Regions from separate parts of the Nonomuraea composti genome, predicted to be linked through region 1. Evidence: riboswitches for the same ligand, from Rfam matches in the RefSeq annotation. Region 1 holds a riboswitch; each other region holds the start of a gene.
What was found. A riboswitch is a leader RNA that binds a small molecule or an ion and turns the genes downstream of it on or off. The one in region 1 is predicted to bind thiamine pyrophosphate.

Region 1 (10,081 bases):
GCCGGCGTCCTGCAACACGGTGAGCGTGCCTGGCAGGCCCTTCATCACGTCCTTTCCGTCGAGGAACACCGCGGGCACCTGCGGCCCGCCGCTGCCCCGGCGCACGCCGAGGAGCTTGTGGTCCCGGAGGAGTTGCTTGGCCCGCCCGATCGGGAGATCGAGGCGCGAGGCCACTTCGGGGAGGGTGAGCCACTCGTCTACGAGCTGGTCGGTCTCCCGGTCGATCTGTGCAACAGAAAGCGTCACGAAACCACAACTACCACATGGCGTGCTTGCTCAAACAACACAATCCCGTAGGGGTACTTGTGGATCTACCAGGCGTTCCGCGTCGAGACGGGACCCGGCGTCGATGATACGGCGTCCTTGGACGAGATCGCGCGGCCGGTCCACGGCGAGGACGGCGGCGAGGGTGTCGTCGGCGGTGAGCCAGACGGCCGACCATTTGTCCTCGGGTTCGCCGCGATAGATGAGCCGGTCGCCCGCGGGGTGGTGGCCGGCGTACTGGAGCATGTGCCCGAACTGCTCGGACCAGAAGTACGGCACCGGGTCGTACACCGCCTCCTCGCCCAGCAGCGTCGCGGCGGCGACCTCGGGGGCGTTGAGGGCGGTGTCCCAGTGCTCGACCCGCAGGCGGGTGCGCCAGCGGCGCGACCACCAGGCGGCGCAGTCGCCGACGGCGACGACGCCGGGCAGCGAGGCGCGCAGGTGCTCGTCGGTGACGACGCCGTTGTGCAGGTCGATGTCGGCGTCGGCGAGCCATTCGACGGCGGGGCGGACGCCGATGCCGGTGACGACGACGTGCGCGTCGACGAACTCGCCGCCGACCAGCCGCACGCCGCCCTCGTCGACGGAGTCGACCATGACGCCGAGCCGCAGGTCGAGGCCGTCGTACCAGGGCAGGGTGCGCCCGCCGATCTCGGTGCCGACGGCGGTCGACAGCGGCGTGGAGGCGCTCTCGATGACCGTGACCTCGCAGCCGGCGCGGCGGGCGGCGGTGGCGACCTCGGCGCCGATCCAGCCGGCGCCGATGATCGCGACGCGGGCGCCGGGGACGAGCACGGCGCGCAGCTCGTGGGCGTCGTCGATGGTGCGCAGGACGTGCTGCGGGCCGTCGCCGGGCAGCCGGATCGGGTCGGCGCCGGTGGAGATCACGAGGCCGTCGTAGGGGACCTCGCCCTCGGTGGTCTCCACGACGCCGGGACGCAGCGACTTGGCGGCGACGCCCGCCCAGAACTCGACGCCGAGAGCGTCGAGGTCGGTGTCGACGTAGCTGGTGTCGGCCTCGCCCTTCAGCACCGCCTTGGACAGCGGCGGACGGTCATAGGGCCGATGGCGCTCCTCGCCGATCAGCGTGATCCGGCCGGTGAAGCCGCGCCCGCGCAGGGCCTCCACCGTACGCACTCCGGCCAGGCCGGCTCCCACCACCACGACATGGTTCACGCTCATGACCATAACGGGGGGCGTGCCCGGGCGTCGCACCGAGGCCGTAGGCTGTTCGGGTAAGACGCGCGGGAGTCCGGCCGTTCACCGGGCTGAGAGGAAGGCTTTCACGGGCCTTCGACCGCAAGACACCTGATCCGGATCATGCCGGCGAAGGGAGCGCAGGTGGATGTGATCGTGGGTGGCGGGGTCGTCGGGCTCTCGGTGGCCTGGCGGATGGCGCGCGAGGGGCGGCCCGTCACCGTGGTGGATCCGGCTCCCGGCAAGGGGGCCTCGTACGCGGCGGCGGGGATGCTCGCGCCGGTCAGCGAGGTGACCTACACCGAGGGGCCGTTGCTGCGGCTGGGGGTGGCCTCGCTGCGGCGCTGGCCCGCCTTCGCCGCCGAGCTGGCCGCCGACGCGGGCTTCACGGCAGAGGGCGGCGTGGCGCGGGCCGAGGCGCGGGCGCTGGATCTGCGGGCCGACGGGACCCTGGACGTCGCGTTCGGGGCCGATGACATGGCCGCGCTGGGCGAGCTGGCCGCGTACATGGAGAAGCTGGGGCTGCCGGTCGAGCGGCTCACCGGCCGTGAGTGCCGCCGCCTGGAGCCCATGCTGGCCCCGTCCGTGCGCGGCGGCCTGCTCGCGCCGGGCGACGCGTGGGTGGACCCGCGCCGCGTGACGGCGGCCCTGCTGGCCGCGCTGGAGCGGCTGGGCGTCCCCGTGGTGCGGGCGCGCGCGACCGGGCTCCTGTACGAGGGCGGAAGGGTCGCGGGGGTACGCCTCGCCCCGCCGTCCTCCGATCAGGAGCCCGAGCACGAGCCCGAGCACGAGCACGAGCCCGAGCACGGCCCGGGAGAGGTGCCCGGCGAGGCGCGGGGTGAGGTGCGGGGTGAGCGGGTCGTGGTGGCGGCCGGGGCGTGGAGCTCGGAGCTGGCCGAGGTGCCGGTGCGGCCGGTCAAGGGGCAGATCATGCGGTTGCGCTCGCCGCGGCCGCTGCTCAGCCGGTGTGTACGCGGCACCGTGCACGGCTCGCCCGTCTACCTGGTCCCCCGGGGCGACGGCGAGCTCGTGGTCGGGGCCACGCAGGAGGAGATGGGCTTCGACACGAAGGTGACGGCGGGCGGGCTCTACGAGCTGCTGCGGGACGCCAGGGAGCTGGTGCCGGGCGTCACCGAGCTGGAGGTCGCCGACGTGGTGGCGGGGCTGCGTCCGGGCACTCCGGACAACCTTCCGCTGATCGGCCCGAGCGGGACGCCGGGGCTGGCGTACGCGACGGGGCATCACCGGGGCGGCGTCCTGCTGGCCCCGCTCACGACCGCGATCCTGCTGGGTGAGGAGAGCGAGCTGGCGGCGCTGTGCGCGCCAGGGAGATTTCGGGAAATTTCATGATTGTTGTGATCAACGGCTCTACCCACGAGGTGGCCGACGGCATGACCGTGGCCCAGGCCGTACACACGCTGACCTCGGCCACCACCGGAGTGGCCGTGGCCGTGAACGACGAGGTGGTCACGCGCGGCGCCTGGGAGACGACGGCGCTGCGCGACCGTGACCGCGTGGAGGTGCTGACGGCGGTGCAAGGTGGATGATCTGATCATCGCCGGGGAGAAGTTCTCCTCCCGGCTCATCATGGGCACCGGCGGCGCGCCCTCGCTGGAGGTGCTCGACCAGGCGCTGGTCGCGTCGGGCACCGAGCTGACCACGGTGGCGATGCGCCGGCTCGACCCCGGCACCCGCGGCTCCGTCCTCGACGTGCTGCGCCAGCGCGACATCAAGGTGCTGCCGAACACGGCGGGCTGCTTCACCGCGGGCGAGGCCGTGCTGACGGCCCGGCTGGCCAGGGAGGCGCTGGGCACCGACTGGGTCAAGCTGGAGGTCATCGCCGACGAGCGGACGCTGCTGCCCGACCCGATCGAGACGTTCGACGCGGCCGAGCGGCTGGTGGCCGAGGGGTTCGTGGTGCTGCCGTACATCGGCGACGACCCGGCGCTGGCGCGGCGGCTGGAGCAGGCCGGCTGCGCCGCCGTGATGCCCCTGGGGGCGCCGATCGGCTCGGGGCTCGGCATCCGCAACCCGCACAACATCGAGCTCATCGTGGAGGCCGCCTCGGTGCCGGTCATCCTCGACGCGGGCATCGGCACGGCCAGCGACGCCGCGCTGGCGATGGAGCTGGGCTGCGACGCCGTCCTGCTGGCCACGGCGGTCACCCGGGCACAGCGGCCCGACCTCATGGCGGCGGCCATGAAGGCGGCCGTGACGGCCGGGCGGCTGGCCCGGCAGGCGGGCCGCATCCCGCGCCGCCGCTACGCCGAGGCGTCGTCCCCGATGGCCCCTTGACAGCGGCGCGCCTTCAGGGCCGATGCCGCTGCGCGACCGGGCGGGGACGTTCCGTGGAGAACGTCTCCGCATCGGTTTCGGGCGCCAGGGCCATGCCGGTGGCAAAACGCCCGTAAACTCGGCGGGGTGGATACGACGACTGCGGACCCCCTGGTCGGGCGGCTCCTCGATGGGCGCTACCGCATCGAGAGCCGGATCGCCCGGGGCGGTATGGCGACCGTCTACCTGGCGCTCGACATCCGGCTCGACCGGACGGTGGCGCTGAAGGTCATGCACCGCTCGCTCGCCGAGGACCCTGCGTTCGTCAGAAGGTTCATCGGCGAGGCCAAGTCGGTTGCCAGCCTCTCGCACCCCAACGTGGTGCACGTCTTCGACCAGGGCACCGACAACGACGTCGTCTACCTGTCGATGGAGTACGTCCCGGGCCGGACCCTGCGCGACATCCTGCGGGAGCGCGGCAGGCTGCCCGCCCGCGAGGCGCTCGAGATCATGATCCCGGTGCTCGCCGCGCTCGGCGCCGCCCACCAGGCCGGGATGGTCCACCGCGACGTCAAGCCCGAGAACGTCCTGATGACCGACGACGGCCGGGTCAAGGTCGTCGACTTCGGCCTGGCCAAGGCGATCGAGGCGACGAACCAGACCCGTACCGGCGTGATGATCGGCACGGTCGGCTACATGGCGCCGGAGCAGGTCATCACCGGCGCCGCCGACGTGCGCAGCGACGTCTACGCCGCGGGCATCATGCTGTTCGAGCTGGTGACGGGGCAGCAGCCGTACGACGGGGAGACCCCGATGTCGGTGGCCTACCGGCACGTCCACGACACGGTGCCGGCGCCGTCGTCGGTGGCGCCGGAGGTGCCGCCGCTGGTCGACACGCTGGTGGCGAGCGCGACCGCGCGCGAGCCCGAGCACCGGCCCGCCGACGCGACGGCGATGCTGGTGGCCGCGGTCGACGCGCACCGCATGCTGCCGCGCACGACGATCCCGCCGGGCACCGGCCCGGTGATGTCGCACTCGCAGCCGCTCGCCGCGCCCCACGCGACGATGGCGCTGCCGCAGGGCGCCTACCCCGGCCCCGGCCCCGGACCTGGCATGGCCGCGCCGCCGCACGGCGCGCACTCCGGCGCGGCGTCGATGCCGCAGCCAGCGCCCGCGCACACGCTGGTCCAGCCGCGGGCGGAGGCTCCGGAGCGGCGGCGCGGGTTCCGCCCCAACTGGTTCCTGGTGGCGCTGGCCGTCGCGATGGTGGCGGCGGTCGGGGTGACGGGGTGGTACTTCGCCCAGCCCGAGTACGTCAAGGTGCCCGACCTGATCGGCCAGAACCTCGCCGTGGCGGAGAAGAACCTCGCGGGCGCCGGGCTGCTGGTGCGCAAGGCCGACGGCCAGTACGACGAGAAGGTGGCCGAGGGCCTGGTCCTCAGCACCGACCCGGCCGCGAACGTCGAGCTGGAGAAGGGCTCCACGATCACCGTGGTGCTCTCGCTCGGCCCCAAGCGCATCGTGGTGCCCAACGTCGAGGGCAAGACCGCCAACGAGGCCCGCGCCGAGATCGCCAAGGCCGGGCTGAACGTCGGCGGCGTCAAGCGGCTGGCCAACCCCGACGTCGAGCGCGACAAGGTGATCCGCACCTCGCCGCAGGCGGGCGAGAAGCTCAAGGAGGGCACCAAGGTCGTCATCTACGTCAGCGCCGGGCTCACCATGCCCGACGTGGGCGGGATGCCGAAGGACCAGGCGGCCGAGTTCCTGACCCGCCAGGGCTTCCAGGTGCAGGTCAACGAGGTCGACGACGACGCCGAGCCGTGCACGGTCATCGCGCAGGCGCCCAAGGCCAAGGCCGAGGTCGACAAGGGCGCGCAGGTCATGGTGACGGTGTCGCGCTGCCAGAGCGACATCTGGGACTTCTTCCGCAGGCACGGCGAGGCGCGCGACGACGAGCAGTTCGCCCTGGTGCCCGGGGTGATCGGCAAGAACGTCAACGACGCGAAGGCCGAGCTGGAGGCCCTGGGGTTCCAGGTGCGGGTGCAGCGGCTGGGCGGCGGCGGCGTGGTGCAGTACCAGCGGCCGCTGCCCAACAGCGAGCGGCCCGCGGGCAGCCTCGTCTACCTCTGGCAGTAGGAGGAGTGTTCAGGCCAGGTGTCCGTGGAGGCGGACCCTGGCCAGGCCGCCGTCCGGGTGGATGTCCACGCGGACGTGCGTGACCGGCTCCTCGCGCCCGAGCCGGAAGCGGTGCGGCGTGTCGGGCTGCAGGCGGGTCCTCGGCAGGAGCTCGATCTCGCGGTCCCCGTCGAGGCCCGTCAGCGTCACCGCGGCGGGCGCGTTGAACAGCAGGTTCGTGGTGTCGATCTCGGCGAGCCTGACGACGCCGCGCCCGGCGAGCCGGATGACGAGCCAGTCGTTGCCGCCGTCGCGCCGCCGCGCGGTCTCCCAGCCCTCCGCCTGGTGCCGGGCCAGGCCGGGCGCGAGCACGTTGCTGGGCGCGGAGTAGAACTCGTCGGAGCAGGCGGTGACGAGCCCGCCGTTGGCGAGCGCGGCCAGGTCGAGCCCGAGGCCGTCGTAAATGCTGAGGTCGGGGCGGGCCTCGCCGTGCACGCGGAGCCGGGCGACGCCTCCGTCGGGGTGGATGTTCAGCCGTACGTGGGTGTAGCGGCCCTCGTCGTGGACGTCGAAGGGATGCTCGGCGTCGCCGGTGAGCTTCGACAGCGGCACGACCTCCGTCCAGGGCGCCGCCAGCACCTCCGCCGGCGACGGGTGCCCCTCGACGCAGGCGGCCTCCACGGAGGCGTGGGTGGGGTAGTTGCCCTTGAACCAGGCCGTGTCGATCACGACCCCGCGGATCACGCCGGGGATGCCGAGCCGCACCAGCGCCCAGTCGTGCCCCGGCGCGCGCCGGCGCCGGGTCTCCCAGCCGTCGTAGACCTGCCCCTTGCTGCCGAACGTCCCGGGCCGGAAGCCGGGCCTGCCGGGCCTGATGAGGCTCTCCTTCTCGGCGAACGACTCGTCGCTGGCGGCCAGGACCGAGCCGCCGAGCGTGCGCAGGGCCAGGTCGGGCAGCCGGGTGAAAGGACTCATGCGCGGGCCTCCAGCATCGGTCGTCCGTGCGGCCGCCCGTCCACCGGACGGCCGCGCAGCCAGGTGGTCAGGACGGCCCCCTTGAGCGTGCGGCCGTGGTACGGGGTGACGGGGTGCCTGTGGTGGAGGCGGGCGGCGTCCACGAGGGTGTCGGCGGCGGGGTCGAACGCCACGAGGTCGGCGTCGTTCCCGGCCATGATGCCGCCCTTGCCGGGGAGGCCCGCCAGGGCGGCGGGGGCGGCCGACATCCAGCGGGCCACGTCCGCCAGCCCGTGCCCGCGGCGGGCGGCCTCCGTCCAGACCGCCGTCAGCCCGAGCTGGAGCGAGGAGATGCCGCCCCAGGCGGCGGCGAAGTCGGGCACCTTGAGGTCGGCCGTGGAGGGCGAGTGGTCGGAGACGACGCAGCTCAGCACGCCGCGCCGCAGCCCGTCCCACAGCAGGTCGCGGTTGGACTCCGAGCGGATCGGCGGGCAGCACTTGTACGCGGTGCCGCCCTCGGGCACCTGCTCGGCCGCCAGCGTCAGGTAGTGGGGGCACGTCTCGGCGGAGACCGGCACGCCGCGCGCCTGCGCCGCCTCCAGCACGTCGAGGCATTCGGCGCTGGAGACGTGCAGGACGTGCACCCGGCAGCCGGTCTCCTCCGCCAGCCGCACGAGCCGGGCGACGGCGCTGCGCTCGGAGGCGCCGGGCCGCGACGCCAGGAACGCGGCGTAGCCGGGTCCTTCCGGCTCGGCCAGCAGCTCCGGGTCCTCCGCGTGCACGATCACCAGCCCGCCGAACCCGGCGACCTCCTCCAGGGCGAGCCGCAGCTCACCGTCGGCCAGCGGCGGGAACTCCTCCACGCCCGACGGCGACATGAAGCACTTGAACCCGCGCACCCCGCGCCCGTGCAGCGGCGCCAGGTCCTTGACGTTGCCGGGGACGGCCCCGCCCCAGAACGCGACGTCCACGTGACACTGCCCCTCCGCGGCCCGCAGCTTGGCGTCGAGCGCGTCGCAGGAGACGGTGGGCGGCAGGGAGTTGAGCGGCATGTCCACGATCGTGGTGACGCCGCCGGCCGCCGCCGCCCTGGTGGCGGAGTCGAAGCCCTCCCAGTGCGTACGGCCGGGCTCGTTGACGTGGACGTGCGTGTCGACCAGGCCCGGCAGGAGCGCCAGGTCGCGCAGGTCCACCTCCTCGGCCGCGGGCAGGGGGGCGGCGTAGTCGTACAGGGCGGCGATCCTCTCGCCGCGCACGGCGACGGCGGCGGCGCGCTCGCCCTCGGGCGTGACGGTCCTGCGCGACCTGACGACGAGATCGAACGGGGTCATCCATCGCCCCCCAGCCGGCGGTCGGCGGCGATCCGGGCGGCGAGGCGCTCGAGCAGCGGCCCGGCCTCCGCCATGCAGCGGGCCGGGTCGGGCTCCAGGTCGGTCAGGGCATAGGCGGCCTCGATGCCGGCGGCCTTCAGCTCGGCGTCGGCGAGCGTGCGCCGCCCGCAGACGGCCACCACGGGCACGCCGGCCCTGGCCGCGGCCTGGGCGACGCCGACGGGGGCCTTGCCGCGCAGCGACTGCTCATCCAGCGACCCCTCGCCGGTGATCACCAGGCGCGCCCCCTTGACCAGCTCGCCGAACCCGAGCAGGTCGAGCAGGTAGTCGATGCCGGGCCTGATCTCGGCGTGCAGGAACGCCAGCGCCGCGAACCCGACCCCGCCGGCCGCGCCCGCGCCCGGCGCCCCCGCGACGCCCATGGCGCGCACGACGTCGTCGTGCTCGACCGCGCCCATCAGCCCGTGCGTGGCGGTGGCGACGGCGGCCAGCCGGGCCAGCGCCGCCTCCAGCGTCCTGACGTCGTCGGGGGTCGCGCCCTTCTGCGGGCCGTAGACGGCGGCGGCGCCGTGCGGGCCGAGCAGCGGGTTGTCCACGTCGCTGGCGACCACGAACTCGACGCCGGAGACCTCGATGAAGCCCGACATGTCGATGCGGGCCAGCTCCTTGAGCGCCGCGCCACCCCTCGGCAGGTCGCGGCCCTCGGCGTCCAGCAGGCGGGCGCCGAGCGCCTGGGCCATGCCGGCGCCGCCGTCGGTGCAGGCGCTGCCGCCCAGCCCGAGCACCACCCGCTTGGCGCCGCGGCGCACGGCGTCGGCGATCAGCTCGCCGGTGCCGTAACTGGTCGCGGTCAGCGGCTCGCGCCCGCCGGGCAGCCGCCGCAGGCCGGACGCCTCCGCCAGCTCGACCACGGCCGTGCCGGCGGGCTGCCAGGCGTACGAGGCGGCGACCCGCTCGCCGGTCGGCCCGGTGACGTCGATCGTGACCCGCTCGAAGCCGCAGGCCACGGCGGCGTCCACGGTGCCGTCGCCGCCGTCGGCGACCGGGAGCTCCACCGTGGGCACGCCCAGCCCGGCCGACACCCGGGAGCAGACCTCGGCAGCCGTCAGCGACCCCTTGAACTTGTCGGGGGCGACCAGAACATGCTGAACCACTACGAACTCCCACCTGATGATGAACAATGTCCAGACACGCCTTCCTGCCCGGTGCGAGCGGGCAGGAAGGCGTGACTCATCATCCTGACATTGGGCTGCCATAGGGAACCATGCCGGTACCCGCCCCTCCATTGCGAGCAGGCAACAGGCCGGTTAACGATCCCCGCGCCCGCATCCCGGCCGTCGCCTGCGTCGACCCGGGCCGTGCCGCGGCATGACGCATGACTTCCCGCCCGGCGCCTGCCCGGCACCGCCTCAGGGCAGGTCAGGTTTTGCGGGAGGTGGCGGCGATGGCGAGCTCGGTGAGCGCCTTGCGGGCCTCAGGGGTGACCGGGGACGACTCCAGGGCCGACAGGGCCTGGCTCAGGTAGTCGCCGATCAGGTCCTCGCACTCCTGCAAGGCCCCCGTGTCCTCGATGATCCGCCGGAGCGTGGCGACGCCGGCCTCGTCCAGGCCCGGATCCCCCAGGAGGAGGCGGACCGTGTCGGCGTCGGCGGGGGAGGCGGCGGCGAGGGTGCGGGCGACGAGCATGGTGCGCTTGCCTTCCCGCAGGTCGTCGCCGGCGGGTTTGCCGGTCTGGGCGGGGTCGCCGAAGACGCCGAGGATGTCGTCGCGGAGCTGGAAGGCGATCCCCACGCGCCGCCCGTAGCCGGTGCACAGCTCGTCCATCCAGGGCGTGAGCTCGCGGGCGGCGAGGGCGAGGCCGAGCCTGAGCGGCTGCTCCACCGAGTACTTGCCGCTCTTGAACAGCGCCACCCGCAGCGCGGACTCGAAGGTGTTCTCGCCGTGGG
Region 2 (10,081 bases), on a different contig from region 1:
CGGTGCTGCTCATGGACGAGCCGTTCGGCGCGCTCGACCCCATCAGCCGCGAGCGCATCCAGGACGAGCTGCTGCGCCTCCAGGAGGAGCTGGCCAAGACGATCGTGTTCGTCACGCACGACGTGGACGAGGCACTCAAGATCGGCGACCACATCGCGATCATGCAGCGTCCCGGCCACGTCGTGCAGTACGCCCGACCGGCCGAGATCCTGACGAACCCGGCCAGTGACCACGTCGAGCAGTTCCTCGGCGGCGGCTCCTCGATGCGGCTGCTGCGCCTGACCCACGTGGGCGACATCGAGCTCGACCGGATCCCGTACGCCTCCGAGGACATGGACGCGCGCGACCTGCTGCGCGAGGTCGAGCTGGACGGCCGCGGCCACGCGCTGATCCTCGACGGCATGCGCCGCCCGCTGCGGTGGATCGCCCAGGCCGAGCTGGAGGGCATCCAGGGCCCGGTCGGCGACGCGGGCGAGCCGGTGACGGTCTCGATCGCTCACCGGATGACGTTGCAGGACGCCCTGGAGACGCTGCTCAACGCCGACACCGACGTCCTGCCGGTGCTGGGCAGGCGGCGGGCGTACGCGGGGGCGCTGTCGCTGGGCACGGTCCAGAACGCGATCCAGTCCATCAAGGCCCGCGAGCGGGAGCGCCGCCTGCGCAGGGGCGAGGCCCCGTGACGGTCGAGAGCGCGGCGGCCAAGGAGGAGACCACGCCGGAGCCGCGCATCGGGCGGTCGTGGCACGTGATCCTGCCGCCGCTGTGCTACCTGGCCGTGGCGGCGGCGATGGTCGGCTACACGCAGGCCGTGCCGCTCGACGGCATCGAGCGCGGCTCGCTGAACCTGGCGTTCCTCGTCAGGCGCACGTGGGAGCACGTCGAGCTGGTGTTCTTCTCGACGGTGCTGGTGCTGGTCGTGGCGCTGCCGCTGGGCGTGCTGCTGACCCGGCGGGCGCTGCGCAGGGCGACGCCGGTCGTGCTGTCGCTGGTGAACCTGGGCCAGGCCACCCCGGCGGTGGGCCTGGTGGTGCTGCTGGCGGTGCTGTTCACCATCGGGTTCTGGACGGCGGTGGTCGCGTTGTTCGCCTACAGCCTGCTGCCGACGCTGCGTAACACGATGGTGGGGATCGAGCAGGTGGACCCGCGCCTGGTGGACGCCGGCCGGGGCATCGGCATGTCGGCGGCCGGGGTGCTGTTCAAGGTGGAGCTGCCGATGGCGGCGCCGGTGATCCTCTCGGGGGTGCGCACGACGCTGGTGCTGAACGTGGGCACGGCCGGCATCGCGGCGTTCATCGGCTCCGGCGGGCTCGGCGACCTGATCACGACGGGGGTGAGCACGCAACGCAACCTGGTCCTGATCACGGGCTGCGTGCTGATCGCGGTGCTGGCGCTGATCATCGACTGGCTGGGCGGCCTCGCGCAGCGCTACCTGTCACCGAAGGGCCTGACGTGAGAGCGCTGGTGGCGCTGCTGCTCGTCACAGGTGCGGTCGCCGCGTGCGGGCTGCGGCCCGCGTCGTCGTTCGTGCCGCCGGTCGAGCCGGGCAGCATCCGCCCGGTGCCCGCGCTCGACGGCGTGCGGGTCAGGGTGACGTCGAAGGAGTTCACGGAGCAGCTCGTGCTCGGCAAGATCGCGGTGCTCGCCCTCACCGCCGCCGGCGCGGACGTGGCCGACCAGACGAACGTGCAGGGCAGCGTCAACGCCCGCGCCTCGCTGACCAGGGGCGACGCCGACCTCATGTGGGAGTACACGGGCACGGGCTGGATCACGTACCTGGGCCAGGAGACCCCCATCCCCGACGCGCAACGGCAGTACGCGGCCGTGCGCGACCTCGACCTGCGCACGAACGGCATCGTCTGGCTGCCGCCGGCCCCGCTGAACAACACGTACGCGATCGGCCTGAAACGCACCACGGCGCAGCGGTACGGCCTGACGAGGATCTCCGACCTGACGAAGATCCCTGTCGCGCGGCGCACGTTCTGCGTCGACCACGAGACCTTCGGCCGCGACGACGGCTTCCTCGGCATGCTGCGCGGCTACGGCCTGACGTACGGCGCGGACGTCCCTCGCGCCGGCGTGCGCCGGGTGTCGGTGGGCATCCTCTACAACGCGATCTCCAGCGGCCAGTGCGCGATGGGCCTGATCAGCACGACCGACGGCCGGATCAAGGCGCTCGACCTGGTCGTGCTGGAGGACGACCGGCACTTCTTCCCGCTCTACAACGTGTCCGTGACGATGCGGCGGCAGCTCGCCGACGCCCACCCGGAGATCGCCAAGCTCTTCGCGCCCATCTCCGCGAAGCTCACCGACGAGGTGATGCGCGGCCTCAACGCGCAGGTGGACGTGGACGGCGACGTGCCCGTCCTGGTGGCCCGCGACTGGCTCAGATCACAAGGATTCGTGACATAGCTGGCGTTAGCCATACCCGATGAAGGGCAGGCCGCTGGCATGTCGCAAACACCACCACCCCAGAACCAGCCCTACCCCGGCCACACCGGCGAGATGGCGCCCGAGCCGCGCGACGAGATGCGCGACTACGTCGGGCGCGACCTGCTCAGCGGCAAGAAGGCGCTGATCACCGGCGGCGACTCGGGCATCGGCCGGGCGGTCGCGGTGGCGTTCGCCAAGGAGGGCGCGGACGTCGCGATCGCGTACCTGACCGAGCACGAGGACGCCGCGCACACCCGCAAGCTGGTCGAGGAGACCGGGCGGCGCTGCGTGCTGCTGCCCGGCGACCTGGCCGACCGCGCGCACTGCGTCTCCGTCGTCGAGCAGGCGGTCTCCGAGCTGGGCGGCCTGGACGTGCTGGTGAACAACGTGGCCTACCAGGCGCCGGTGGACGGCCTGGAGGAGCTGGACGACGAGCAGTGGGAGCACACGTTCGCGGTCAACATCCACAGCTACTACCGCGTCACGAAGGCCGCGCTCCCGCACCTGCGGGAGGGCGCGGCCATCGTGAACACCTCGTCGATCAACGGCCTGCGCGGCAACAAGACGCTGATCGACTACGCCGCCACCAAGGGCGCCATCAACGCCTTCACCTACTCCATGGCCCAGAACCTGGTCGAGCGCGGCATCCGGGTCAACGCCGTCGCGCCCGGACCGGTGTGGACGCCGCTGATCCCGGCGACCATGCCGCAGGAGAAGGTGGAGCAGTTCGGCAAGCAGGTGCCGATGGGGCGGGCCGCCGACCCGGACGAGATCGCCCCGTCGTACGTGTTCTTCGCCTCGAACCGGCTCTCGTCGTATTACACGGGCGAGGTGCTGGCCCCGATCGGCGGGGAGACGCTGCCGGGTTAGGCGCGGCCCGCGTCCTTGATGGACACGATCGAGGCGGTCTGGAACTTCTTGTGCCCCTTGCCGTCGCCGCCGACGGTGGCCGTGTAGGTCTTGTACGTCCAGCTCAGGCTGTACTTGATGGTGATCTTGTGCTTGGTCGTGCACCGGTTGTGCCAGTAGACGGTCACCGAGGTGTTCCCGTCGCCCCAGGACCAGGCGAAGCACCCGGCCACCCCCCGGTGGACGTCGGCGGAGGCCGGCGTGGCGGCGAGCCCTGCGACGACGGCGGACGCGGCGGCGACGACCGCCGCGCGAGTTCTGATCGACACGAAAGATCCTCTCTTCTGGTGGTCGTGGAAGCCCCGGCCGGGCTCACTGTCACGTTGCCACCAGAAGAGCGGCAATCCCCGTCATCAATGTCCAGACCTGCGGGTTTGGACATTGGACAATGCGTCACTCCACGTAGATCGTGCCCCCGAGCCGCCGGAACTCGGCCGCCTTCTCCGCGTACCCCGCGTCCCTGATCTCGTGGCTGATCCGCATCGAGCAGAACTTGGGGCCGCACATCGAGCAGAAGTGCGCGGTCTTCGCGGGCGCGGCCGGCAGCGTCTCGTCGTGGAACGAGCGCGCCGTCTCAGGGTCGAGCGACAGGTCGAACTGGTCCTCCCAGCGGAACTCGAAGCGCGCGTCCGACAGCGCGTCGTCCCACGCCTGCGCGCGCGGATGCCCCTTGGCCAGGTCCGCCGCATGAGCGGCGATCTTGTACGTGATCACGCCGGTCTTGACGTCGTCCTTGTCGGGCAGGCCCAGATGCTCCTTGGGGGTGACGTAGCAGAGCATGGCCGTGCCGTACCAGCCGATCATGGCGGCCCCGATGCCCGAGGTGATGTGGTCGTAGCCGGGCGCGATGTCCGTCACGAGGGGGCCGAGCGTGTAGAACGGGGCGTCGTCGCAGAGCTCGCGCTGCAGGTCGACGTTCTCCTTGATCTTGTGCATGGGCACGTGGCCCGGCCCCTCGATCATCACCTGGACGTCGTGCTCGCGCGCGATCGCCGTCAGCTCGCCCAGCGTGCGCAGCTCCGCGAACTGGGCCTCGTCGTTGGCGTCGGCGATCGAGCCGGGGCGCAGCCCGTCGCCCAGCGAGTACGACACGTCGTAGCGGGCCAGGATCTCGCACATCTCGGCGAAGTTCTCGTACAGGAAGCTCTCGCGGTGGTGCGCCAGGCACCAGGCGGCCATGATCGAGCCGCCCCGCGAGACGATGCCCGTCTTCCGCCCGGCGGTCAGCGGCACGTGCGCCAACCGCACGCCCGCGTGCACGGTCACGTAGTCGACGCCCTGCTCGCACTGCTCGATCAGCGTGTCGCGGTAGACCTCCCACGACAGCAGCTCCGGCCGGCCCTTCACCTTCTCCAGCGCCTGGTAGATCGGCACCGTGCCGACCGGGACGGGCGAGTTGCGCAGGATCCACTCCCGGGTCTCGTGGATGTCGGCGCCGGTGGACAGATCCATGATCGTGTCGGCGCCCCAGCGCGTCGCCCACGTCATCTTCTCGACCTCCTCCTCGATGGAGGAGGTGACGGCCGAGTTGCCGATGTTGGCGTTGATCTTCACGAGGAACTCGCGGCCGATGATCATCGGCTCGGACTCCGGGTGGTTGACGTTCGCGGGGATGATGGCCCGGCCGGCGGCCACCTCCTGGCGGACGAACTCGGGGGTGACGCCCTCGCGCACCGCGACGAACTCCATCTCCCTGGTCACCAGCCCGCGCCGGGCGCAGCCCACCTGCGTGACCGGGTGACCCGCCCGCGCCCGCTCCCGCACCCACTCCTCGCGCCGGCGCGGCAGGCCCCGCCGCGGGTCCGGCTCGTAGGCGGGGTCGGTGTACGGGCCCGAGGTGTCGTACAGCGTCACCGACGAGCCGTTCGACAGGCGCACCTCGCGCATCGGCACCCGCAGCTCACCTTGGTAAACCTTGGAAAAACGCGCGCTCGTCATCGCGCAAACTCCCTTCGCCGGCATTATCCGGAGCAGGTTCTGGCGGTCGGCGGCTGTCAGCCGTCCTCTCAGCCCGGTCTCCACCGGGCTCCCGCGTTGGTCGGCGGTGATCGTACCCACGCCCCGGCCCGCCCGAAACCCGCGCCGCGCAGGTTTGGCGATCGCCGTCAGCGGTACGGTCCCCATCAGGGGAAACATGAAGAGATTCGCCGCTGTCGCAGGACTCATCGTCGTGCTGGCCGCGTCCGGCGCCACCGCCGCCGCCGGGGACGGCATGGATCGGCACGAAGTCAGCCAGGAACAGTACGACACTCTGATCGCCCAGTGCCGCTACTCCGACACGGGGAAGGCGAAGTGCCGGGCGGCCGTCAAGCGCATGTACCGCGTCGGCAGGACCGACCCGGGGCTCGACTGCCGCACCTACTCCGGCGTCACCGTCTGCGGCACGCTCAAGCTCAGCAGGTCCGAGCGCAGGTGCGCCCGCGACTCCGAGGCACAGGGGCTGCCGTTCCGCCGTGCCGAGGTCGAGTGTTACGCGCTGTCATGATCGTCGTAGGGGTGGACGGCTCCCGTACCGGGCTGGAGGCCGCCGGCTGGGCCGCCGCCGAGGCCCGGCTCAGGCAGGCGCCGCTGACCGTCGCGCACGCCGTGCCGAAGTGGGTGTGCGAGGGCGCCGTCCGCTACGCCGAGGTGGCCCAGTGGATGCGCGACGGCGCCGAGACCGTCCTCACCGCCGCCTGCGAACGCGCCCGCCGGGTGTGGCCCGAGGTGCGCCTCGACGGCGCGCTGCTCCCCGGCGACCCCCGCTCGGCGCTGGTCAAGGCGTCCGAGGAGGCCGAGCTGCTGGTGGTGGGCAGCCGCGGCATCGGCGGCGTGCGCGGCCTGCTGGTCGGATCCGTCGCGTACGGCGTCGCCGCGCACGCGCCCTCCGACGTCGTGCTCATCCACGACCCGCCCCCGTCGCCGCGCGGCGAGGTCGTGGCCGGCACCGACGGCTCACCCGGCGCCGGGCGGGCCCTCGACTTCGCCTTCACCGAGGCCGAGCTGCGCGGCGCCCGGCTCCGCGTCGTCCGCGCATGGGCCTGGCCCCAGCCCGGCGGCTTCGAGCCCGCCTCCCGCGAGAGCGAGCAGGACACGCTGCGTGCGCTGAAAGAGTCGCTGGCCGGGCACCGGGAGCGGCACCCCGGGGTGCACGTGGTGGCCGAGGTCGTGCACGGGCACCCGGTGGAAGTGCTCAAGGAGGCGTCCGCGCGCGCCGACCTGCTGGTGGTCGGGTCCAGGGGGCACGGGCAGCTCGCGGGCATGCTCATCGGCTCCATCAGCCAGGCGCTCCTGCACCACGCGCCGTGCCCGCTGGCGGTCGTGCGCCGCTGAAAGTTACATCCGTCCGCCCAGGTCAGCACCCCGCCATGATCGTCGTGCTTCCCGGGCCCGCTCCCGCGATCCTACGATTCGCGCAGGCTCGGGAGCTGCCGCCGCTCCTACGTTTCGCACAGGCGTACGGACGGGAGAGCACACGATGTTTCGTGCAGGCGTACGGACGGAAAAGCGCACGATGCGCAGCAGGACCACGATCGTCTCGGTAGTGACGGCGCTGGTGGCGCTGGCGGCGGCGGTGTTATTCGCGGCCACGGCCACGGCGAGCGCCGCCCCCATCAAGATCATGCCCCTGGGCGACTCCATCACCGGCTCCCCCGGCTGCTGGCGGGCCCTGCTCTGGAACCGCCTCCAGAGCACCGGCCACACCAACATCGACTTCGTCGGCACCCTGCCGCCGCAGGGCTGCGGGGTCTCCTACGACGGCGACAACGAGGGACACGGCGGCTACCTCGCCACCAACGTCGCCAACCAGGGCCTGCTGCCCGGCTGGCTCTCCGCCACCAAGCCCGACATCGTCCTGATGCACTTCGGCACCAACGACGTGTGGAGCAACATCGCGCCGGCGACGATCCTCAGCGCGTTCACGACACTCGTGGGCCAGATGCGGGCCAGCAACCCCAACATGAAGATCCTCGTCGCCAAGATCATCCCGATGAACCCGTCCACCTGCGCCGACTGCGCCCAGCGCGCCGTCAACTTCAACAACGCCATCCCCGCCTGGGCCGCCGCCACCTCCACCCTCCAGTCACCCATCACCGTCGTGGACCAGTGGACCGGCTTCAGCACCAGCACCGACACCTACGACGGGGTGCACCCGAACGCCGCCGGCGACCAGAAGATGTCCGACAAGTGGTACCCGGCCCTGGTGGACGCCCTCGGCAACACCGCCACGCCCACCGTCACCACCACCATCACGCCCCCGCCGCCCGGCGGCTGCACCGCCACGTACAAGAGCACCGGGCAGTGGCAGGGCGGCTTCCAGGGCGAGGTCACCGTCACCAACACCAGTAGCACGCCGCGCTCCTCGTGGACGGTGACGTGGACGTTCGCCGACGGTCAGCAGATCACCCAGCTCTGGGGCGGGACGCTGAGCGCGAGCGGCTCCTCGGTGACCGTACGGAACGCGACGTGGAACGGGTCGCTCGCGCCCGGGGCCTCGACCACGTTCGGCTTCCTGGCCTCCTGGACCGGCACCAACACCGCTCCCACGCCTACCTGCTCGTAACCACCTGACCACCCGTAACGGAGGGATCACTGGTGGCGGCCGGATCGCTCGTGATGGGCGCCACCCGTGGGGACGCCAGCCGGACATAGTCCTCAGTGTTGAGCGCCACGGAGCGATCGAGCCTGCCGGCGTTGAAGAACAGCTCGGGCTGGTCCAGCAAGGAGGGGTCTGCGACCAGCTCGAGCCGGGGGTCGTAGCTGAACGGCAGCACCGTCCCCGTCACGCTGCCCGCCAGCTCCTCGGCCTTCTCGGTGGCGGCGAAGGCCACGTACGTGCCGCCGAGCAGCGCCTTGACCGCCTGCAGATCGAGCCGCGCGTCACCCGGCACGACCGCCAGCACGTACCGGGACTGCTTCTTGCCGACCTTGACCATCACGATCAGGCACTTCGCCGCCTGCGCCACCGCGTTCCCGCGCAATGCGCTGACCTGCTCGGTCCGGCCCTCGGGCGCGTGCTCGATCAGCCGGTACCGGGCCTTCGCGGCGTCCAGGTCGGCGATCAGCCGCTCGTAGGCCGCGTACGGCTGTGGCTCACCAGTCACTGCTCAACAGCTCCTTCGCCGCGGCGATCCGATCCTCGTCGCGCTGGTAGAACACCTTGTCCATGGAGTCTTGGGACCGACGAGAACCCCCGCATCGAGGGCTCAATGGGAGGCCTGAACGACCGGAGCCCCTTCACTGGCCTGCACCAGCACGAACCCCTGCCCCCTGAACGCCAGCTGCATGGCCTCCCCACTCCCTCGCCCGATCAACGCCCCCATCTTCATCGTCCGATTGACCCCCACCTGCAGCCCCGAGCTCCAGCACACCGCGGACTGCCCGTCGGCGAACGTCGGCATGCGCGCCACGTCCAGCAGCACCGGCGTGCCATGCGTGGTCACCGCCACCCACCCGGTCCCCGTCACCGTCGTGTTGAACAGCCCCCCGGCCGCCACCCCCGCCCCCTGCACCCGCTGGATGTCCCAGGTGAGCTGCGGCTGAAACGCCAGCAGGTTACGCCCGTTGACCGTGATCCCCTCGTTCTCCAGATAGAACAGGTGGATGTCATCGGCGTTGTCGGCGAGGTAGAGCAGCCCTTCCCCCCGCACCCGCATCAGCGAGGCGCCTTCCCCCGTCATGGCCTTCTTGAACAGCTTCCCGATCCCGCCGGCGCCCTCGTAGTCGAAGTCCATCTGCCCCTGGAAGGCCACCATGGACCCCTGCTTGGCCAGCACCTCGTGGGGCAACTGGACCCGCAGCATCTTGCCGTTCTCGAGCGCGAACCCCGGGGGCAGCTGCTGAGGATCCAAATTCCGAAATATCGAGCTACGCACGTCCGCAACCAACCTTTCCTGGCTACCACTGATGACTCTCACGGCGTGTAGACCGGCCCCCAAGATCCAGCCCCGACGACCCCAGCCCCCGCACCGCCGTCCCACCGCACCACCCTCAACCGAGAGCGAGATGCCCCAATCCAACCAGGTTGCCCACTCCCCCCGCCAGAAACCCGCCAGCCCCTCCCACCCCTGAAACGCCCACACCCCCACGGAAACGCCGCCCAACCATCCACCGAACGAACCCGCCCAGCACAACGGCCGGGACTCGCGCATGTGATCCGCGAACCCCGGCCGCCACACCCACCCCTGGGAGCGAGCGCTCAAAGCACAACCCCACAGGTCAAACACTCACTCCTTGGCGCCGGCCGCCAACTCCCGCACGACCTGAATCAACTCGGCAGGATCGAACGGCTTGGTCAGATACGCGTCCACCCCGATCCCCCACCCTCGGATCTTGTCGTCATCCTGCGCCCTGGCCGTGATCAGCACGACCTTGATGTGGCTGGTGGCCTCCTCCGTCCGCAACCGCTGCGCCGTCGTCCACCCGTCCAGGAACGGCATCATCACGTCGAGCGTGATGACATCGGGCATGACGTCGAGCACCTGCTCCAGACAGTCCTGCCCATCGGTGGCGGTCACGACCTCGAACCCCTCCAGGTTCAGGTTGACCGCGATGAGCTGCCGGATGACCTCGTCATCGTCTACGACCAGTACTTTCCCAAGAACCTCACCCACGGGCGCAAAGCTAACGCGTAGCGGCACGGTCACGAGCGGTTTCGCGGGAAGTGTTCGCGAGGCTTTATCTGGTGCGGAGTGGTCATCGGAAGCTGGTAGCCTAGTCACACGTTGAGCCCCCTTAGCTCAGGGGATAGAGCACCGGCCTC
Region 3 (10,081 bases), on a different contig from region 1:
CCGTACCCGGGCCATGCGCTCACCAGGCGACGGCCGCCCGCTGCCCCCACGGCCCAGTGACGGCCTGCGCTCGGGGGGCGCGCCCGCTCACCGGCTCCCTTCGGGAGGGCCGGGAGCGCCCACGCACCAGCTTCCCACCGCCGCCCAGGCTCCCGAGTCGCCGCGGGCCGACGAGCCGCCCCGGGCGAGCTCACGGGTCTACGGCCGCGAACGCTCCGGCAAGAGCCCGGTCAGGCCGTTCCGGTCGCGCGGTGACGAGCCGCCCGGCGGGTCCGGAGGCCAGGAAGGGCGCGGAGGCGGTCTCAAGGGGCCGCGCAGGAGGATCTCCTGGAAGGCGATCGTCGCCGTCGTCGCCGGGCTCCTGGTCGTGTTACTGGTCGCGGCCATCGCCCTGTTCTTCGTGATCGACTCGCGGCTGGCGGGCATCGACGGCGTGCTCGACGACTACCAGGGCCGCCCGGCCGACACCCCCGGCACCAACTGGCTGCTCGTCGGCTCCGACAGCCGCAAGGGCCTGACCGCCGCCCAGCGCAAGAAGCTGGCCACCGGGCGGGCCGCGGGGCAGCGTACGGACTCGATGATGCTGCTGCACATCCCCGACGGCAGCGACAAGCCCACGCTGGTCAGCCTGCCGCGCGACTCCGCGGTCACGATCCCCGGCAAGGGGCGCAACAAGCTCAACGCCGCCTACGCCATCGGCGGCCCCAAGCTGCTCGTCCAGACCGTCGAGACGGTCACCGGCGTGCACATCGACCACTACATGGAGATCGGCTTCGCCGGGTTCGTCGGCATCGTCGACGCCATCGGCGGCGTCGAGATCAACGTACGGGCGGCCGTCGACGACCCCAAGGCGGGGCTCAAGCTCAAGAAGGGCGTCCAGGTGCTCAACGGTTCCCAGGCGCTCGGCTACGTCCGCACCCGCAAGGGCGGCGCGCTGCCCGACTTCGAGCGGACCAAGCGGCAGCGGCAGTTCCTCGGCGCGGTCGTGAAGAAGGCCGCCAGCCCCGGGGTGCTGCTCAACCCGTTCACCTCGGTCCCGCTGGCGTTCAGCGCCACCGACGCGGTCGAGGTCGACTCCGGCACGGGCGCGTTCAACCTGCTCTCGCTGGGGCTGGCCATGGGCGACAGCCCCGTGACGACGGTGGTGCCGTTCGGCGGCACCGAGATCGCGGGCGGCGGGTCGGCGGTCAAGTGGGACCGGACGAAGGCGCTGGCGCTGTTCGACGCGCTGAAGGCGGACAAGCCGGTGCCGAAGGAGATCCTCGACGCGGGCTGACGTCCATAGGGTTGGCCGCTTGGTCGAGAGGGTCAGTCGCCTCCGCCGTCGCCGCCCCCGTCTCCGCCGTCCCCGCCGCCGCCACCGCTTCCCGAGGAGGTGGAGGTGCCGGTGAGCAGGACGGCGGACTCGATGGCGGCGATGGTCTGCGCCACCGCGTCGGCCGCCCACGCGCCCTTGGCGATCTCCTTGACGCGCCTCCTGCTCGCGCCGCCGAACGCCGTGCGGCTCAGCCCGGCCGCGCGCGTGATCGCGATCAGGGCAGCCGTACGCTCGTCCGGCCGGGCGCCCGCCAGGACGGCGGAGACGCGCTCCCTGACGTCCGCCTCCACCCCGGGGTGCGCCTCCGGCCAGCGGGTGACCGGGAAGAGGCCCAGCACCCTGCCGCGCCGCTCGCTCAGGACGCCCGCCGCGGCCAGCCGGGACAGCAGGCGGTCGCGCAGCTTGTGCGACTGGAGCTTGCGCACCCACCAGACGGGGCTGCGGCCGGCGCTCTTGGCGGCGATGAGCGCCAGGGCGGCGTCGAGCTCCGGGTCGCCGAGCGGGGCCGGGTCGGTGACCGCCAGCCTCTTGCGCACCCGGCCCGCCAGCTCGATCCGCCCGCGCACGGCCAGCTCGGCCAGGACCGCTCCGGCGATCGCCGGGTCGAGCCGCGTGACGCTGATGAGCGGCTTGCCCTTGTCGTCGCTGTAGGCGAGCAGGAGGAGCTCTTCGGCGATCGTCACCGTCATGCCGTGAACACTAATCTCCCAGCCATGAGCATTTCGGCGAGATTGCACGCGATCGGGCACCCGCTGCTCCAGGCGCAGCTCGGCCACGCCACGGTGCGGGGCATCGGGCGCGGGGACCTGCCGGAGGCGGTGTTCCGGTCGTGGCTGGAGCAGGACTACCTGTTCCTGCTGGACTACGTGCGCGTCTTCGCCCGGCTGGCCTGGCAGGCGCCCGACGGGCATCTGGGCGACCTGGTGGACCTGGCGCACACGACCTTTCACGACGAGCTGAGCCTGCACCGGTCGATGTCGGCGGAGTTCGGGGCCGACCTGGAGGGGGCGGTGAAGGGGCCGGCGTGCGCGGCGTACACGGCGTTCCTGCTGGAGTCGGCGGCCTCGTACGCGGAGGGGCTGGCGGCGCTGTACCCGTGCATGTGGGGATATTCCAACCTCGGGCGGATCCTGGCGGAGAACCCGCCGAAGGAGCCGCGCTATCGGGCGTGGGTGGACACGTACGCGGATCCGGGGTTCGCGGCGCTGACCGCGCGGATCGGGCAGATGATCGACGAGGCGGGGCCCGATCCTGACCGGGCGGAGGAGCTGTTCACCGAGGGGATGATGCACGAGCTGGCGTTCTGGGACGTACCCTGAGCCCGGCGAACGTGGACACCGGGGAGTGGCACGTACCCTGGTGGCATGCCCGAACTTCCCGAAGTGGAGTCGCTCACCCACTTCCTGCGCGAGCGGGCGGTGGGCCGCACGATCCTGGGGGTCGACGTGGTCGCCATCCAGGCGCTCAAGACGTTCGACCCGCCGGTCACCGCGCTCGGCGGGCTGACCGTCACGGGCGTGGCCAGGCACGGCAAGTTCCTCGACCTCGACTGCGACGGCCTGCACCTGGTGATCCACCTGGCCCGCGCCGGGTGGCTGCGCTGGCGTGACGACCTGTCCGGCGCCAAGCCGGTGCGTCCGGGCAAGGGGCCGCTGGCGGTGCGCGTGCGGCTGGCGCCCGATGACGAGGGGCCGGCGCCGGGGTTCGAGCTGACGGAGGCGGGGACGCAGAAGCGCCTCGCCGTCTATGTCACGAAAAATCCGGACGAAGTGCCGGGCATTGCCGCGCTCGGCCCCGACCCGCTCGCCGAGGGCTTCACGGTCGACGCGCTCAAGCGGATCATCGGCGGCAACCGCACCCAGATCAAGGGGCTGCTGCGCGACCAGAAGGTGATCGCGGGCATCGGCAACGCCTACTCCGACGAGGTGCTGCACGCCGCGAAGATGTCCCCGTTCAAGATCGCCGCCACGCTGACCGACGCGCAGATCGCCGACCTGCACGAGGCCATCGTCACCACGCTGCGCGACGCCGTCGAGCGGGCGCACGGGCTGGCGGCCAAAGACCTCAAGGCGGAGAAGAAGTCGGGCCTGCGCGTGCACAACCGCGCGGGGCAGCCCTGCGACGTGTGCGGCGACACGATCAGGGAGGTCTCGTTCGCCGACTCCTCGCTGCAGTACTGCCCCACCTGCCAGACAGGCGGCAAGCCGCTGGCCGACCGCCGCCTGTCCAAGCTGCTCAAATAGTGCTGAGAGCCCTTTCCCGTACGCGCGTGCGCAGGCCCGCGACCGCGATGACGGCGGCCAGCAGCGTGGCCGTGACGGGCACCACCAGGGCCGTGCGCATCGCCTCCAGCCCGGCGCCGGCGTCCGTGGCGCCGCCGAGGGCGGCCACGTTCACGGCGGTCACCATCGACAGGCCCAGGGCCGCCCCGAACTGGAACGAGGAGTTGATCAGGCCGCCCGCCAGGCCCTGCTCGTGCTCGGCGATGCCGTCCGTGGCCACGATCGTCAGCGGGCCGTAGACGAAGGCGAACATCAGGCCGATCAGCAGCATCGACGGCAGCATGGCCGCGTACGTCCAGTCCAGGCCCACGCCGAGGAACAACGCGTAGGCCAGCAGGCCCGACAGCAGGCCGCCGAGCACGACCTTGGCGTTGCCGTACCGGTTGACCAGCCAGGGTGTGAGCGTGGGGGCCAGCACCACGTCCGCGGCGGCGGCCAGCAGGGCCAGGCCCGTCTGGACGGTGGACCAGCCGCGCAGCTCCTGGAGGTAGAGCGTGACCAGGAACTGGAAGCCGAAGAAGGAGGCCGTGAGCAGCGCGGCCATGACGTTCGCGCGGACCAGCGGGCCCGAGCGCAGGATCCCGAGGCGGACGAGCGGGCTGGCGGAGCGGCGCTCGACGGCGACGAAGAGCGCGAGCAGGGCCAGGCCGGCGGCGAAGGCCCCCACGGTCAGGAGCGGGCCGTCGGAGGGGTGCTCCAGGCGTACGACGCCGTAGACGAGCAGGATCATCGCCCCCGTGATGGTGATCGCGCCCGCCACGTCGAAGCTCCCCTCCGCGCGGTCGCCCCGGTCCTTGATCAGGGGGACGGCGGCGACCAGGATGGCCAGCGCCAGCAGGACGGGCGCGAAGAACACCCAGCGCCAGCCCATCGCGGCCAGCAGCCCGCCGATCACGAGACCGAGCGCGAAGCCGCCGGCGGCGGTGCCCGCGTAGATCAGCAGGGCCCGGTTGCGCTGCGGGCCCTCCGGAAAGTTCGTGGTGATGAGGGACAGGCCGGCGGGCGTCATGAACGCGGCGGCCACCCCCGTGACGAACCTGGCCACCAGCAGCACCCACCCCTCCTCAGCGAAGCCGCCCAGCCCTGAGAAGAGCAGGAACACCACCAGCCAGAGCAGGAACATCCGCCGCCGCCCCAGCAGGTCGGCCGCCCGCCCGCCGAGCAACATGAAACCGCCGTAACCCAGCACGTACGCGCTCACGACCCCGCTCAGCATGCCGGTGGACAACCCCAGGTCGGCCCGGATGGACGGGAGCGCGACGTTCAGCATGGCGACGTCGATGCCCTCAAGGAAGATGGCACCGCACAACACGATCAGGACACCCCAGGATCGGGTGGGCACAGGCATGACAAAGACCCCCGGTTACGAATAGGCATTCGGTTCTCTCTTGTAACCGCCCCACATCATGCGCCAGCATGATTTGTCGTGGAAGAAGGCACTTCTCAATCACTCGGTTACTGCGAAGGCACCGTGGACGACGACTACGACGTGCGCCAGTGGGACGTGCGTGAAGACTGCGAGGTCCGCCAGATACTCGACCGCATCGCCGACAAGTGGTCGCTGCTGGTCATCGCCCTGCTCGACTGCCAGAGCCTGCGCTTCACCCAGCTCCGCCGCGAGATCGACGGCATCAGCCAGCGCATGCTCAGCGTCACGCTGCGCCAGCTCGAACGCGACGGCCTGGTCAGCCGCACCGTGCACCCGGTCGTGCCGCCACGCGTGGACTACGAGCTGACGCCGCTCGGCCGGACGCTGCACCAGACCATCAAGTCGCTGGTGACGTGGACCGAGCAGCACCAGGAGGAGATCATCGCGGCCCGTGCGTCCTACGATGCCAGGCGCGAGATGATGGAGACATGACCGTTCCCGAGATCGAGGCCACCGCCGTTCCCGCAGACGCCTACCTGCTCGACGTCCGCGAGCAGGACGAATGGCTGGCCGGCCACGCGCCTGAGGCCGTCCACATCCCCATGACCCAGATCCAGGGCCGGGTGGACGAGGTGCCGAGCGACCGTCCCGTCTACGTCGTCTGCCGGGTGGGCGGCCGGTCCATGAACGTGGCGGCCTGGCTCAACCAGCTCGGGCGCGAGGCGATCAACGTGGGCGGCGGCATGCAGGCGTGGGAGTCCGCCCGCCGGCCGATGGTCAGCGAAACGGGACAGCCGCCGTACGTCGCCTGAACTCGCCCACTATGGTGGTTCTGCCGTCATTGAGGCATGATGAGGGCACAAACTACAGATCGTCGCGGGAGCTTGGGGCAACCAGGCTGAGAGGGCAGATACCGCTGCTGCCGACCGCCTGAACCTGTCCGGGTAATGCCGGCGTAGGGAGTGTGCGATGTCGCATGTCGCCGACGAAGTTCCGCTGACACTCGAAGGGCGGCCGCCGAAGACGCTGGGCGTGCTCGACCAGGGCGCGCTCTGGGCGAACCTCGGCGTCAGCCTCCTCGGCTTCTCCGGGGCGATGTTCCTGGTCGACCCGCTGGGCAACGCCCCGCTGAGCCTCGCGGCGGCGCTCGTGGCCACCGTGGTCGGCAGCCTGATCGGCACGGCCATGGTGGGCCTGTCGGCGGTGCCGGGCACGCAGACGGGGCAGCCGGCGATGGTGCTGCTGCGCGGGCTGTTCGGGGCCCGGATCTCGTACGTGCCGACGGTGCTGAACATCGTGCAGATGCTCGGCTGGGGCGCGTTCGAGCTGTGGGTGATCGCCACCGCCGCGGGCACGATCTTCCCCGTGCCGTACGCGGTGTGGGTGATCGTGGCGGGGGTGCTGACCACGGCGCTGACGATCTGGCCGCTCGGGTCGATCCGGGTGCTGCGCCGGTACGTGACCGTCGGGGTGATCGTCGCGCTGGTCTGGTTCGCCTGGTTCTTCCTGCGGGAGGCGCCGCCGCAGGAGGGCGGCTCGTGGACGGCCTTCCCCGCCGCGGTCGACTACGTGATCGCGCTGTCGGTCTCGTGGGTGCCGATGGCGGCCGACTTCGCCCGGCACTCGCGCTCCACCGGCGCCGCCTTCACCGGGGTCGTCGGCGGCTACACGCTGGCCCAGGTGGCCTGCCTGGGGCTCGGCGTGTACGCGGTGGCGCTGGCGGGCGACGCCGACTCCGTGTTCGGCACGTTCGTCGCGGTGCCGCTGGGCGCGTTGTTCTTCGCGATCCTCGTGCTGCGCGAGACCGACCAGTCGTTCGCCAACGTCTACTCCACCACGGTCTCGCTGCAGAACCTGATGCCCCGCGTGGACCGCCGGGTCTTCTCCGTCGCCATCGGCGTGCTCACCGTCGTGATCGCCCTGCTCGTGGACGTGACCTCGTACGGCGCGTTCCTGGGCGTGATCGGCGCGGTGTTCGTGCCGATGTTCGCGGTGCTGGCCGTGGACTACTTCCTGCTCGGCGGCGCCCGGCGCTGGAACACCGAGGAGTGGGCGCCGTCGCGCTGGTCGATGCTGGTGCCGTGGGCGCTGGGCTTCGCGGCCTACTGGCTGACGACCTCGACGCCGACGATCGCGGCGTGGGACGCGTTCTGGGCGGGCGCGCGCGAGGCCATCGGCTTCACCCGGCAGGTGTGGATGAACGGGGCGCTGGGCGGCGCGCTGGTGGCCGCCGTGGTCACGCTGCTCATCGGCCTGCTGGTGCGGAGGCCTTCCGTTCGACGTTGAGCAGGTGCTGCTTGGCGTGCTGCCCGCCCGCGTAGTCGCCGAGCGCGCCGTCCTCGCGCACCACCCGGTGGCAGGGCACGATCACGCAGACGGGGTTGGAGGCGAGGGCGTTGCCGATGGCGCGCAGCGCGCGCGGCCGGCCGATGCTCTCGCCGATGCGCTCCAAGGTCGTGGTGGTGCCGTAGGGGACGGCCATGGTCTTCTGCAGCACCGTGCGCGCGAACGGCGTGGCCAGCGCCAGGTCCACCGGTGTGGCGAACGTGCGCAGCCGCCCCGAGAAGTACGCGTCGAGCTCTCTGCGCACCGGGTCGAGCCGCCTGGCGTCGGGCCCGATGAACGTGCCCACGTGCCGGCTGACCAGCTCGTACACGTCGTTCTCTGCCTCGAAGCTGCACGCCGCGATGCCCTTGCCGGTGACGGCCAGCACCAGCCTGCCCACGGCGCCGTCGTAGGTGCCGAAGGCGATGTCGGGCGGGGTCTCGCCCCGATAGGTGCTGGAGGTCACCCGCAACAGGGCATCGAGATCGTTGCTCGACATGCCTCGCACCCTCCCACCGCCGGGAATCACCGTGACCGCAGCGTATCGGACGGATCTCCCGACGCACCCACCGCACCACGTGCACTATGGAGTAGTGGGGGACGAATGGGCCGGTAGTGACGATGAGATCGCTCGCGCGGCGCTCGCCAGCTCGCCCAACGCCGTCGTGGCGCTCGACCGGGATCAGAGCGTGCTGGTGTGGAACGCCGCGGCGGAGCGGGTGTTCGGCTGGAGCGCGGACGAGGTGATCGGGCGCAGGGCGCCCATCGTGCCGGACGAGCTGACCACCGAGCACACCGCCGCCCTGGAGCGGGTGCGCACGGGCGAGCCCGTGTCGCTGCGCACCAGGCGCCTGCACAGCAACGGCACCCTGCTCGACCTGCGGGTGGACATCAGCGCACTGCGCCTGGGCAGCGCCGTGGGCGGCTACGTGTGCGTCTACCATCCGGCGCTGGCCGACCACGTGGCCAGGGAGCGGGTGGCGCGCCGGGCCAGGCTCGTGCGCCGGCTCACCGACGTCGTGGGCGACATCAACTCCGAGCTGGAGCTGTCGGCGGTGCTGGACCGGATCTCGGCCAGCCTCACCGAGCTGACCGGCGCCGACGCGGGCGGTTTCGTGCTCATCGAGGGGGAACGGCTGCGGCTGGTCAGTACGTACCAGTTGCCCGCTTCGATCAGGGGCACCACCACCGAGCTGCGTACGAGCCTCGTGGACAAACTTTTACGGACGGGCAAGACCGTGCTGCTGGAGTCGCACGGTCTCGACGACCTTGTGTGGGCGCGGCTGAGCGGGCTGCACACGATCGCGCTGGGGCTGGCCGCTGTGGGCGGGCGGCCGTACGGCGCGCTCTACGCGTTGTTCGCCAACAGCACACCGGGCCACCTGGAGCTGGAGCTGCTGGAGCTGCTGGCCGGGCACGCGGGCATCGCGGTCGGCAACGCGGTGGCCTACCAGGAGGCGGTGCGGCAGCGGGCGTACGAGCGGGCGGTGTTCGACGCCAGCGCCGACGGCATCGCCGTGCTCGACGAGGACGGCCGGGTCGTGCGCTGGAACCCGGCGGCGGCCGGGCTGACCGCGCTGCCCGTCGAGTCCGTGCTCGGCGGGCCGCCGCCGTTCCCCGTGCCGTCGGCCGGGGAGAAGGGCACCTTCCAGCTCGACAACGGGCGCTGGCTGGACGTCGTCAGCGCCCGGATCGAGGAGACCGGCGAGGTCGTCGTCGACTTCCGCGACGTGACCGCGGCCAAGGAGCTGGAGGAGGCCAAGGACCTGTTCCTGGCCACGACCAGCCACGAGCTGCGCACGCCGATCACGATCGTGCGGGGGTTCGCCAGCACGCTCGACTCGCGCTGGGACAAGATGAGCGACCCCGAGCGCCGCGCCGCCGTGCACACGATCGCCGAGCGGGCCAGGTCGCTGGGCGAGCTGATGGACCACTTGCTGCTGGGGGCCAGGGCGGGCGCGGACGAGCTGAAGGTGCGGATCGAGGAGTTCGACCTGGCCGAGCGGATCGAAGGGGCCACACTTGGGTTGCCCTCCTTGTCGGACCGGCACCGGGTGGAGGTGGAGCTGGCCGAGGGGCTGCCGTACGTGCTGGGCGACGCGCTGGCCACCGATATCATCCTCGGCCAGCTGCTGGAGAACGCCTTCAAGTATTCGCCCAGGGGCGGGCTCATCAGCGTGGGAGCCTGGCCGGAGGAGGAGAACGTGGTCGTCGTGGTCGATGATGAGGGAGTCGGTATCGCCCCGCCTGACCGGGAGCGGATCTTTGAGCGGTTCGTCCAGGTGGACAGCGGCGACCGGAGACGGTTTGGTGGAGTAGGGCTCGGGCTCTACATCGTCCGCAGCCTCGCCAGAGCACAGGGGGGAGATGTCAGCGCGCATCCGAGACCGGGAGGGGGCACCAGAATGCGGCTCGTCCTCAGGTGTGCTTCCTCTATCCGATCCGACACACCGATGCGGTAACGAGGTGGTCACGGTTGAGCTGATCTATCGTCCAATGTGTACAAGCTGTGATCGAGATGCGGTTTCTGGGATCGAGTAACGGGGCATTTCGGTCGTACCGGGGAGTGTTCCCGCGGGGGGCACAGGTAACGGGGAGGTGGGTGTGTCAAGCGTGGTGCTGCTGCCGTACGCGCCGTCCAGCGTTGCCGTCGCCCGCCAGCGTCTGAGCACTGACCTGCAGGACAGCGGGGTCTTTGCCGCCGCGATCGACGATGCGGTGCTGGTGGTGAGCGAGTTGCTGAGCAACGCGCTGCGGCACGCGCATCCGCTGCCGTCGGGCATGGTG

Region 2: another riboswitch for thiamine pyrophosphate. It lies ahead of thiC (phosphomethylpyrimidine synthase ThiC); the one in region 1 lies ahead of HCN51_RS51745 (FAD-dependent oxidoreductase).
Region 3: another riboswitch for thiamine pyrophosphate. It lies ahead of HCN51_RS32080 (purine-cytosine permease family protein); the one in region 1 lies ahead of HCN51_RS51745 (FAD-dependent oxidoreductase).

Annotation. Positions count from the first base shown of each region.
Region 1 covers NZ_JAATEP010000074.1:885-10,965, forward strand. The annotation lists gene HCN51_RS51735 (Rv2175c family DNA-binding protein) at 1-246, opposite strand, end outside; gene HCN51_RS51740 (NAD(P)/FAD-dependent oxidoreductase) at 277-1,446, opposite strand; TPP riboswitch at 1,499-1,616, shown strand; gene HCN51_RS51745 (FAD-dependent oxidoreductase) at 1,606-2,811, shown strand; gene thiS (sulfur carrier protein ThiS) at 2,808-3,008, shown strand; gene HCN51_RS51755 (thiazole synthase) at 3,001-3,756, shown strand; gene pknB (Stk1 family PASTA domain-containing Ser/Thr kinase) at 3,883-5,871, shown strand; gene alc (allantoicase) at 5,881-6,825, opposite strand; gene allB (allantoinase AllB) at 6,822-8,135, opposite strand; gene HCN51_RS51775 (glycerate kinase) at 8,132-9,289, opposite strand; gene HCN51_RS51780 (polyprenyl synthetase family protein) at 9,555-10,081, opposite strand, start outside.
Region 2 covers NZ_JAATEP010000004.1:166,257-176,337, reverse strand. The annotation lists gene HCN51_RS08175 (ABC transporter ATP-binding protein) at 1-680, shown strand, start outside; gene HCN51_RS08170 (ABC transporter permease) at 677-1,453, shown strand; gene HCN51_RS08165 (glycine betaine ABC transporter substrate-binding protein) at 1,450-2,409, shown strand; gene HCN51_RS08160 (SDR family oxidoreductase) at 2,449-3,300, shown strand; gene HCN51_RS08155 (hypothetical protein) at 3,297-3,608, opposite strand; gene thiC (phosphomethylpyrimidine synthase ThiC) at 3,733-5,277, opposite strand; TPP riboswitch at 5,270-5,382, opposite strand; gene HCN51_RS08145 (hypothetical protein) at 5,474-5,824, shown strand; gene HCN51_RS08140 (universal stress protein) at 5,821-6,651, shown strand; gene HCN51_RS08135 (cellulose binding domain-containing protein) at 6,833-7,882, shown strand; gene HCN51_RS08130 (YbaK/EbsC family protein) at 7,869-8,423, opposite strand; gene HCN51_RS08125 (AIM24 family protein) at 8,526-9,194, opposite strand; gene HCN51_RS08120 (response regulator) at 9,546-9,932, opposite strand; tRNA gene HCN51_RS08115 (tRNA-Arg) at 10,048-10,081, shown strand, end outside.
Region 3 covers NZ_JAATEP010000026.1:81,887-91,967, reverse strand. The annotation lists gene HCN51_RS32115 (LCP family protein) at 1-1,276, shown strand, start outside; gene HCN51_RS32110 (GOLPH3/VPS74 family protein) at 1,309-2,007, opposite strand; gene HCN51_RS32105 (TenA family protein) at 2,032-2,637, shown strand; gene HCN51_RS32100 (Fpg/Nei family DNA glycosylase) at 2,683-3,561, shown strand; gene HCN51_RS32095 (MFS transporter) at 3,554-4,948, opposite strand; gene HCN51_RS32090 (winged helix-turn-helix transcriptional regulator) at 5,072-5,461, shown strand; gene HCN51_RS32085 (rhodanese-like domain-containing protein) at 5,458-5,781, shown strand; TPP riboswitch at 5,836-5,948, shown strand; gene HCN51_RS32080 (purine-cytosine permease family protein) at 5,939-7,255, shown strand; gene HCN51_RS32075 (methylated-DNA--[protein]-cysteine S-methyltransferase) at 7,215-7,793, opposite strand; gene HCN51_RS32070 (ATP-binding protein) at 7,888-9,756, shown strand; gene HCN51_RS32065 (ATP-binding protein) at 9,899-10,081, shown strand, end outside.